One region of the Streptomyces sp. NPDC031466 genome, then DNA from elsewhere that is predicted to be linked to it. Evidence: riboswitches for the same ligand, from Rfam matches in the RefSeq annotation. Region 1 holds a riboswitch; each other region holds the start of a gene.
What was found. Region 1 has a riboswitch for cyclic di-AMP ahead of ACZ5GP_RS10115 (transglycosylase SLT domain-containing protein). Riboswitches for the same ligand answer to the same signal wherever they lie in the genome.
Positions count from the first base shown of each region.

Region 2: another riboswitch for cyclic di-AMP. It lies ahead of ACZ5GP_RS17600 (transglycosylase family protein); the one in region 1 lies ahead of ACZ5GP_RS10115 (transglycosylase SLT domain-containing protein).
Region 3: another riboswitch for cyclic di-AMP. It lies ahead of ACZ5GP_RS25055 (C40 family peptidase); the one in region 1 lies ahead of ACZ5GP_RS10115 (transglycosylase SLT domain-containing protein).

Region 1 covers NZ_JBVIJT010000004.1:280,586-283,850, forward strand. The annotation lists gene ACZ5GP_RS10105 (helix-turn-helix transcriptional regulator) at 1-187, opposite strand, end outside; gene ACZ5GP_RS10110 (RidA family protein) at 323-718, shown strand; cyclic di-AMP (ydaO/yuaA leader) riboswitch at 1,253-1,409, shown strand; gene ACZ5GP_RS10115 (transglycosylase SLT domain-containing protein) at 1,415-2,167, shown strand; gene ACZ5GP_RS10120 (hypothetical protein) at 2,227-2,607, opposite strand; gene ACZ5GP_RS10125 (polysaccharide deacetylase family protein) at 3,017-3,265, shown strand, end outside.
Region 2 covers NZ_JBVIJT010000006.1:525,385-528,649, forward strand. The annotation lists gene ACZ5GP_RS17590 (cytochrome P450 family protein) at 1-381, shown strand, start outside; gene ACZ5GP_RS17595 (transglycosylase family protein) at 530-1,585, shown strand; cyclic di-AMP (ydaO/yuaA leader) riboswitch at 1,781-1,969, shown strand; gene ACZ5GP_RS17600 (transglycosylase family protein) at 1,974-2,720, shown strand; gene eno (phosphopyruvate hydratase) at 3,026-3,265, shown strand, end outside.
Region 3 covers NZ_JBVIJT010000010.1:113,915-117,179, forward strand. The annotation lists gene pcrA (DNA helicase PcrA) at 1-1,144, opposite strand, end outside; cyclic di-AMP (ydaO/yuaA leader) riboswitch at 1,447-1,602, shown strand; gene ACZ5GP_RS25055 (C40 family peptidase) at 1,611-2,897, shown strand; gene ACZ5GP_RS25060 (hypothetical protein) at 3,013-3,265, opposite strand, start outside.

The DNA of each region.
Region 1 (3,265 bases):
GCAACAACGCGAACCCGCCGTGCCTGCCGCGTTCCGCGAAGACCGGGACGCCGGCCGCGGACAGCGCCTCGATGTCGCGCAGCACGGTACGGGTGGACACCTCCAGCTCACGGGCGAGCGTGTCCGCGGTCAGCCGACCGCGCTGACGCAGCATCAGCACCAGCGAGACCAGTCGATCTGCGCGCATGCGGCAGACCTTATCGAATACATGACCGAGGGTGTCGTGATTCGTTGGCAGGCTCCGGGGCACCGACGTCGGCGTCAGCGCCGGCGTCGACGGATGTCCGCATTTCCCGTGCAGACGAATGGAGCTGATGTGGCAGTGGAACGAACGGCGGTCAATCCCGTGACGTGGTCGGTGGAGATGGGATTCAACCAGGGGGAACTCGTCAGCGGGCACACCCGGACCCTTTACTGCTCCGGGCAGACCGCGATGAACGGCGACGGCAAGCCTCAGCACGAGGGCGACATGGCCGGACAGTTGGTGCTGAGCCTCGACAATCTGGAGGCCGTGCTCGGCGAGGCCGGCATGTCCCTCGCGAACCTTGTCCGGCTCAATGTCTACACCACCGACGTCGATCTGCTGTTCCCTCATTACGGCCTGCTGGCCTCGCGGTTGGGCGCCGCGGGGGTGGCACCGGCCACCACGATGCTCGGGGTGACACGGCTGGCGATTCCGGGTCAGATGGTCGAACTCGAAGGAACTGCCGTCGCATGACGTGACCTCACCACCAATTCACCGCTTCTCCTGCTCGTGCCGGTCCGACCGGCACGAGCAGTTTTCATTCCCGAGGGCAATCGGCGGCCGATGGACAGGCCGGGTTGCTTTGCCATCAAGAAGGAAGGCATTTCACAGCAGCAGGCGCCATGGAGCCCCCTGCACCGCGCTGAGATGACGCCACCCTCAAGCGGTTCAATATGTCCATCTTTACACGATAAGTAGACTTGGCGCCTCTTTTGCCAAGTAAGTGCAGTTTCATTTCCCTTTCGCGGCGATAAACACCGATTTTTCCGCGCCGCTTCAGTGAAATGTGTCACGCCGATAAGGGATGATCGTGTAGCTCTCCGCGCCTATTTCCGTTCCCCGCAAAGCTAGTTGGCTTTAGCGATCAAAAGAGTCGTAGAGATCAAATCCCCAGGGAAGTCTCTTTGGATTCGCCGGTGTGAATTCCGGCCTTGTTCCGTCCCGGCGCTCTCGCTTAATGTCACCGTCAATCCGGATGGAACGCCGAATCCTGCCGCTGTCCGGAAACCCTTCCACTCACTCATCCACGGCAGGAGCGGGGGACCCAGGTAAGCCGCCGATCCGGATTCCGGATCGGCTCGGGGTGAAGGCGCGTTCCCCACGCGTCAGGACAGCTCCCGTCCGAACCCGACAGCTCACCTCGCAGGCGACGGAGAGGAACGTTTCGTCATGCCCGCAAAGGGAAAGCACCGCCGCCCCAAGTCCAGCTCGCTCAACCGGGGCATCGCCGCTGCGGGAACGGGCGGAGCCGTGCTCGTCCTCCCCGTGCTCGGCGCCACCAGCGCCGGAGCGGCCGAGGCCGGCGCCCTCGCCAAACCGGCCGCCGACTCCAGGACCTACGTCGTCGTCGCGGGCGACTCCCTCTCCAAGATCGCCCAGGAGCACTCCCTGAGCGGCGGCTGGAAGAAGCTCTACGAGGACAACCGCGGCGTACTCGGCGCCGACCCTAAGCTGATACACCCGGGCCTGAGGCTCACTCTCGGCGCGAAGGGCGCGGCCGAGCCCGAGAAGAAGCCGGCCGCCTCCCCGGCGTCCGCCGAGCGGGCGGACCGCTCGGCGCGCGAGGCCGTGCCCGCCGTCGCCCCGGCGAAGAAGACCTACGCCAACAACCTCGACGGCTGGATCAGGGAGTCGCTGGACATCATGGCCCAGCACGGCATCCCCGGTTCCTACGAGGGCATCCACCGCAACGTCATGCGTGAGTCCTCCGGCAACCCGCTGGCCATCAACAACTGGGACGTCAACGCGGTCGCCGGCACGCCCTCCAAGGGACTCCTCCAGGTCATCGGCCCCACGTTCGCCGCGTACCACGTGCCCGGCACGTCGCTGGACAGCTTCGACCCCGTCGCCAACATCACCGCCGCCTGCAACTACGCGGCCGACCGGTACGGCTCGATCGACAACGTGAACGGCCCGTACTAGACCTCACCCACCGCACAGACCGCCCGCCCGGCGGATCACCCGCCGGGCGACTCGTTCGGCTACCGGCACAGGCCGTGCGCGGTTCCCATGATCTGGGCGGTCTGCTTCGGAGTGGTGCCGATTTCTCTCATCGTCTTCTTCGCCTGGTCGCCGAGCGCCTTCCCCCGCGCGGCGCAGAAGGCGTTGCCGTGGGTGAGGAGCGTCGCGTCGTCGATGTCCGCCAGGTCCGGGTAGTGGTCCCGGATCGTCTTGAGGTAGAGCTTGGACATCACACCCGTCAGCTCGCGCGGCTCGGCGGCGCTGGGCGCAGGCGTGGACGCGGTGGTCGAGGGTGCGGACGCCGAGGCCCGGGCGCGGTCGTCGCCGTCGTCGTCGCACGCCGATGCGCCAAGGACGGTCACGGCGAGGCAGAGGGCGAGGACAGGCAGGCGCTTGTACATGGATCTCCTGGTCGAGGGGAAATGCGGGGTTCATTCTCACCCCTGACGAGGTGGTGGCTCCCGGCGGGTGGACATCGCCGACATCGTGGTGTGGGGCGCCCCGCCCTTCGGGGGCGGTCGAAGGTCAGACCGCCCGGCGCCCGTCTCGCTCGGGAGACCCGCGCGTTCGACGCGTACGACGGTCAATGCGCCATCTCCCGAACGGTGTTGACGCCGCCTCGGCACGGGCGTCGCAAGTCGACGGCGCCCGCCACCCGCGCCTCCGCTCGCGGCGGGTTGTCCGTGAACTCTCACGAAATTGTCCGTGATCTGTAACAGGCGCATCCCTCGGCCGCCGGGCCCCGTCCTGGCATGTGGCGGTAAGGCGACCGGACCGGGGACCGGCGAGGATGACGTGAGAGGGGCGGGCATGGCACGGCACAGCGGGGGACGGGGCTGGTACGGCAAGTTGGTCGGGGCGGCGCTCGGTGTGACGGTGCTCGCCACCGGCGCCTCGGTGTGGACCGCGCAGGCCGGTGACGTGAGCGACGCGCCGCCGCGGGCGGGCGCACCGGCCAAGCCGGGCGGTGACGTCAAGCCGGTCTCGGCGACCATCGCGCACGCCTCGGAGAAGGGGAAGCGCGGCGTCAACATCACGATCGACGACGGCCCCGACCCC
Region 2 (3,265 bases), on a different contig from region 1:
CCCGTGGAGCTGGCCACCTGGCGGTTCGCGACCGAGGCGCTGACCGTCGGCGGGCAGGACATCGCCGCCGGCGACCCCGTCCTGGTCGTCCTGGCCGCCGCCGACCGCGACCCCGCGCGCTTCGAGCGGCCCGACACGCTGGACCTGTCCCGGCGCGACAACCAGCACCTGGGATACGGGCACGGCATCCACTACTGCCTGGGCGCGCCGCTCGCCCGCCTGGAGGGCCAGACCGCCCTCGCGACGCTGCTGCGGCGCCTTCCCGATCTGCAACTCGCGGGCGATCCCGCTGATTTGCGCTGGCGCGGCGGGCTGATCATGCGGGGACTGCGCACCCTGCCGGTGGAGTTCACACCCGCACATGAAACGGCTGCCGGATGAGTAAGGACTGACGGCGTGTCACGACTGTGATCTTCGCGTGATCTCCGCTGCATCGACTTGTGACAAGTGTTCGAGTGCGGCTACGTTCACGTCGACTCGGGCACCCCGGTGCCCGGGTCGTCGTCACAGTCTCCCGAAAGGCAACCGCATGCTCTCCGGCAATGGTCGTCACCGACGCCCCCGCCAGGCCCCGGCCCTCATCGTCGCGGCCGGAGTCACCGGATCAGCCATCGCCATCCCGCTCCTCGGGGCCACGAGCGCGAGCGCCGCCGAGACGGTGACGTGGGACAAGCTCGCCGAGTGCGAGAGCGGCGGTGAGTGGAGCGCCGACCCCGGGAACGGTTACTACGGAGGGCTCCAGCTCTCCCAGGAGACGTGGGAGCAGCACGGCGGCCTGAACTACGCGCCGAGCGCCGACGAGGCCTCCAAGTCGCAGCAGATCGCCGTGGCGGAGGACATCCTGGACGCCAAGGGACCGAAGGCCTGGCCGAGCTGCGGGCCGATCGCCGGGCTCACCGACGGCGGCGCCGCGGCCGACGTCGACCCGGGCGACCCGATCCTCCCCGAGCCCTCGGACACGTCGGGCGCCGGCGGAGCAAGTGGCAAGGGTGCGGACGAGAAGGCCCGCGAGAAGACCGGCGAGAAGGCCGGCAAGGGCGAGTCCGCGGCCGGGAAGGGTGCCGGTTCCACCGACACCTCCGACGACACGTCAGAAAAGCGGAAGTCCTCCGGCCACGCGGGCGACACGCCCGGATCGGACCGCGCCTCCCGAGACAAGAATCACGACGGGACGGACGTCGTGGACACATCGGACGGCAAGGACGGGGCGTCCGAGGCGGGCAAGTCCGGCGCCGAGGACGGCACTTCCCGCGACCCGAAGAACTCCTCCGACCCCTCCGAGAGCTCCGAGGACTCCGCCGCCGGCCGCCACCGCGCCGGCGACGCGGACGAGACCTCCGCAGCCGACGCGCGGAACGCCGACGGCGACCGCACCGGCCGGCACGCCTCGCGCGGCGGCGAACGCACCCAGAAGGTCGCCGACGGGACCTACGAGGTCCGCTCCGGGGACAACCTCTCGGTCATCGCGGACGACCTGGACGTCAAGGGCGGCTGGCACGAGCTGTACTCCGAGAACAAGGAGACCGTCGGAGCCGACCCGGACCTCATTCTCCCCGGTCAGAGCCTCGATTTGGGCGAAAAGTAGCGGTAGTTGACGAAGCGTCCGCCGGGCGCTTCGCAACCGTATGTCCGCATTGGCGCAAGTGAGAGATGGGTCTCAGAAGGCCTGATCGTCTTTGAAATTGTGGCGATCGCGTGACTACGGTCGTCATCGCCCGCCACTCGTGGGCCCCGCCGGTCGGTACGCCGAATCCTGCCAACGGCCGGACGGGAACAGTCGTCGCTTCGAGCGCCGTGGGCAGGAGCGGGGGACCCAAGGTAAGTGCCGGGTCCGGACGTTGGGGCTTCCGCGAGGGAGCGCCGCGGACGGGACCGGCTAGGGGTGAAGTCGCACCGAAGTCGGTGCGACCGGGCAACTTCACTGGCCCGAACCCGACAGCTCACCTCGCAGGCGTCGGTGAGGGGATGAACTCATGCTGTTTTCCAGCAAGGGCAAGCACCGCCGTCCGTCCAAGGCCACCCGTGTCGTCACGCTCGCCGGTGTCACCGGTGCCGCCGTGGCCGCCCCGCTGATGGCCGCCGGTTCGGCCAGCGCCGCCACCGGCCAGGAGTGGGACGCCGTCGCCCAGTGCGAGTCCGGCGGCAACTGGTCGATCAACACCGGCAACGGCTACCAGGGCGGTCTGCAGTTCTCGCCCTCCACCTGGGCCGCCTACGGCGGTACGAAGTACGCGCCCACCGCCGACAAGGCCTCCAAGGCCCAGCAGATCGAGATCGGCGAGAAGGTCCTCGCCGGCCAGGGCAAGGGTGCCTGGCCGAGCTGCGGCGTCGGCCTCTCGGGCGCCGCGTACAACGGCGGCGGCGCGCAGCAGCAGGCCCCCCAGCAGCAGGCCCCGCAGCAGCAGACCAAGCCGCAGCCGCAGCAGACGCAGCAGCAGGCCGCCCCCCAGCAGCAGGCCGCCCCCCAGCAGCGGGCGCAGCAGGCCCCGAAGCCGCAGCCCGCGCCGCAGACCGAGTCGCAGAAGACCGTCGAGACCCCGACCGGCAAGAAGGTCGAGAAGGGCGACGGCGAGTACAAGGTCAAGACCGGCGACACGCTGTCCAAGATCGCCGCGGCGCACGACGTCAAGGGCGGCTGGCAGAAGGTCTACAAGCTGAACGGCGACATCATCGACAACGCCGACTTCATCTTCCCGGGCCAGCAGCTCCACCTCAGCTGACCCGCCCGCGGCCGTGCCTCGGCGGACGCACGGCCGCCCGCCCCGTCCCCACGGGCTCCCCGCCCCGGTGCGCGTACCCCCGTACGCACCGGGGCGGGGGCATGTCCGCGTCACACCCGGCCCGCCTTGTTCGCTACCAGCGAGTAGAAAACGTGGCCTTACGCCCCGTTTCCCGGCTGTTTGCGCAACTGTCCGTCCCAGGGGACGGGCGGTCGGCTGGCCGAAGGCTCCGGGCCGGTTAGGCTCAGGAGACGCAGGGCCGAAGCGGCTCTCGTAAACGCGTCACATCCCAGAAGGAGATGCTCGTGCCGTCCATCGACGTCGTCGTAGCCCGGGAAATCCTGGACTCCCGAGGCAACCCCACGGTCGAGGTCGAGGTCGGCCTCGACGACGGCAGCACCGGTCGTGCCGCCGTCCCGTCCGGTGCCTCCACCGGTGCCTTCGAGGCCATCGAACTCCGTGACGGTGACCCCAACCGTTACCAGGGCAAGGGCGTGGAGAAGGCCGTCCTCGCCGTCATCGAGCAGATCGGCCCGGAGCTGGTG
Region 3 (3,265 bases), on a different contig from region 1:
GGTTGGTCCACAGGTTCTTCGGGCGCCGGCTCTCGTTCCGCTCGATGACGGCGTTGGCGGCGGTCAGGATCGTCTGCGTGGAGCGGTAGTTCTGCTCCAAGAGGATCGTCGTCGCGTCGGCGTAGTCCTCCTCGAACTGGAGGATGTTGCGGATGGTGGCACCGCGGAAGGCGTAGATCGACTGGTCCGCGTCACCCACCACGCACAGCTCCGCGGGGTCGTCGCCCTCGCCTCCGGAGGGGCCGACCAGCTCGCGCACCAGTGCGTACTGCGCGTGGTTCGTGTCCTGGTACTCGTCGACCATGACGTGCCGGAAGCGGCGGCGGTAGTGCTCGGCGACGTCCGGGAAGGCACGCAGGAGGTGGACCGTCGTCATGATCAGGTCGTCGAAGTCCAGCGCGTTCGCCTCGCGCAGGCGTGACTGGTACATGGCGTAGGCCTGGGCGAGGGTCTTCTCGAAGCCGTCGGCCGCCTGCGCCGCGAAGTCCTCCTCGTCGATCAGCTCGTTCTTCAGGTTCGAGATCTTGGCGCTGAAGGACTTCGGCGGGAACTTCTTGGGGTCCAGGTCGAGATCGCGGCAGACCAGGGCCATCAGGCGCTTGGAGTCCGCGGCGTCGTAGATCGAGAAGGAGGACGTGAAGCCCAGCTTCTTGTACTCGCGGCGCAGGATGCGGACGCAGGCGCTGTGGAAGGTCGACACCCACATCGCGTTGGCCCGGGGGCCCACGAGCTGCTCGACGCGCTCCTTCATCTCGCCCGCGGCCTTGTTCGTGAAGGTGATCGCGAGGATCTGGCCGGGGTGCACACCGCGCTCGGCGAGGAGGTACGCGATGCGGTGGGTCAGCACGCGGGTCTTGCCGGAGCCGGCGCCGGCGACGATGAGCAGCGGGGCGCCCGCGTGCACGACGGCCGCGCGCTGGTTCTCGTTCAGCCCCTCCAGGAGCGTCGCCGGGTCGATGACCGGGCGCGGGGCACCGTCGCGGTAGTGCGTGTCCCGGGTCATGGGCACGTCGAACTTCCCGCTGAACAAGTCGTCCGGAACGGGTTCCGGAGCGCTGTCCTCGGGCGGCGGCGGGGGCTCTTCGTCCGCGGCCCGGGAAGGCTGCAGGTCCGCCAGGAAGCTGTCATCAAAGAGGCTGCTCATCGCCTCCCGAGTCTAGGCGGCCCCACTGACAAACCGCCCCGGGTTCCGACCACCTCACATCCGCCGGTGACTCACATCCGGTGACCGGCTCACCTTCCTCTACGCCCCGCCCACGAACGCTCACGCTCCGCAGCGGCCCCCGGGCTTCCCGCGTCATGCTCACCTCACGCCCGCATCAAGGCCCTCGTAAAGTCACGGAAATGTATCGGGCATATCGAACATCAACCTTCACACCCGCCTCACGAGTTGGCTAGCGTGCTGCGCGGGCCGCTCGTCCCCCGCCGGCGAACCTCGCCGGGAGCGGGTGGCCTCCGCCGAGTCCGACGCGTTCGGAGCCGGGGACCCACCGAAAACCTGGGGTGAATCGGTCCCGTACGCAGTACGGGACCGTAGGGCAACCTTCCGGAGCACCCGCCCGAACCCGACAGCTAACCCGGTAGGCGGTCTACGGAAGGAGTCGCCTCCCTTGGCGTCGCACCGCAAGCCACGGACCCGGCCGACCGCACCCCGGACCCGCACCACCCCGGCCGTCGGCATCACGACGGCGGCCCTGACCTCCGTGGCCCTCCTGTCGCAGAGCGCGCAGGCAGCCCCCTCCGAGCCGACGAGGCCCCGCCTCGAAGAGCCCGGCCCCGAAGGACCCAGCCTCGAAGAGGTGCGGAAGAAGGTCGACGACCTCTACCACCAGGCGGGCGTGGCCACCCAGAAGTACAACTCGGCCAAGGAAAAGACCGACAAGCAGCGCAGGAGGACCGACCGCCTGCTCGACGACGTGGCCCAGCGCGCGGACAAGCTGAACGAGGCACGTCAAAAGCTCGGCTCCTACGCCGCCGCGCAGTACCGCACCGGCGCCGCCTCCCATACGGCCGCGATGATGCTGGCCGACGACCCTCAGGGTTACTTCGACCAGAACCACCTGGCGGGCCGGCTGACCGCGCGGCAGAAAAAGGCCGTGGACGACTACCAGGCGCAGCAGGCGTCGGCGACGAAACAGCGCGCGAGGGCGGCGCAGAGCCTCGAGACGCTGAGCGACTCCCGCGACGGCCTCAGGACGAGCAAGCGGACCGTCCAGAAGAAGCTGGGCGAGGCGCGTGAGCTGCTCTCGGAGCTGACCGCCGAGGAGAAGGCACGGCTCGCGGCGGCCGAACGGAAGCGGGAGCGGGAGGCCGAGCGCAAGGCCGAGGGACTGGCGCGCGAACAGGCCGCCGAGGCGGAGCGCAAGCACAAGGCCGAAGAGGCGGCGCGGAAGGAGACGGATCGGGGCCAGGGGCAGGGGCACGGGGGCGGGCAGGCCGAGGGTGCGGGAGAGGGCCAGGACGGCGGCTCAGGGACCGGAGCCGGGTCGGGTCCCGGGTCGATCCCCGGGTCGATTCCCGGGTCGGGGAGCACGGACAGCGGGTACTCCACCAAGGCCGCGAAGGTCGTCGATTTCGCACGGGCCCAGCTCGGCAAGCCGTACGTCTGGGGCGCCACCGGTCCGGATTCCTACGACTGCTCCGGGCTCACCCAGGACGCGTGGAAGGCCGTCGGGATCTCCCTGCCGCGCACCACATGGGATCAGGCGAAGGCGGGCACAACCGTGAGAACCGCCGATGCCGAGCCGGGTGACCTGGTGTTCTTCTACGACGACCTCAGTCATGTGGGGATCTACATCGGCGACGGCACGATGATCCACGCCCCGAGGCCGGGCGCGAACGTCCGTGTCGAGGCGATCTCCTACCTGCCCATCCACAGTGTGGTGCGCCCGGCATAACCCTGGTGAGCGCCCTCTACGCGCGCGTGGCCCGCACTCTTCGCGGAGTGCGGGCCACGCGCGCGTAGAGGGTCGCTAACGGAGGGCCGTTACCGGAGGGCCGTCATTGGGGGGATCAGGTCCACAGCACGGCGATGAAGATGTTGGCCGTCGTCAGCAGCCCCACCGCGCCGAACACGCCCTTGTCGATCTTCTCCTCGTCCCGCTTCACGTAGACCAGCGCGAGGATCACGATCAGCACGGCCATCTTGATGCCGATCTTGAGGTTGTTGACCGGGTTGTCGTCGGCCTGGTTCAGGCCCACCAGGACGGCACCGGTCACGAGCATGGTCAACGCGCCGTGCAGCATCGCGGGGCTGAAGCGGGCG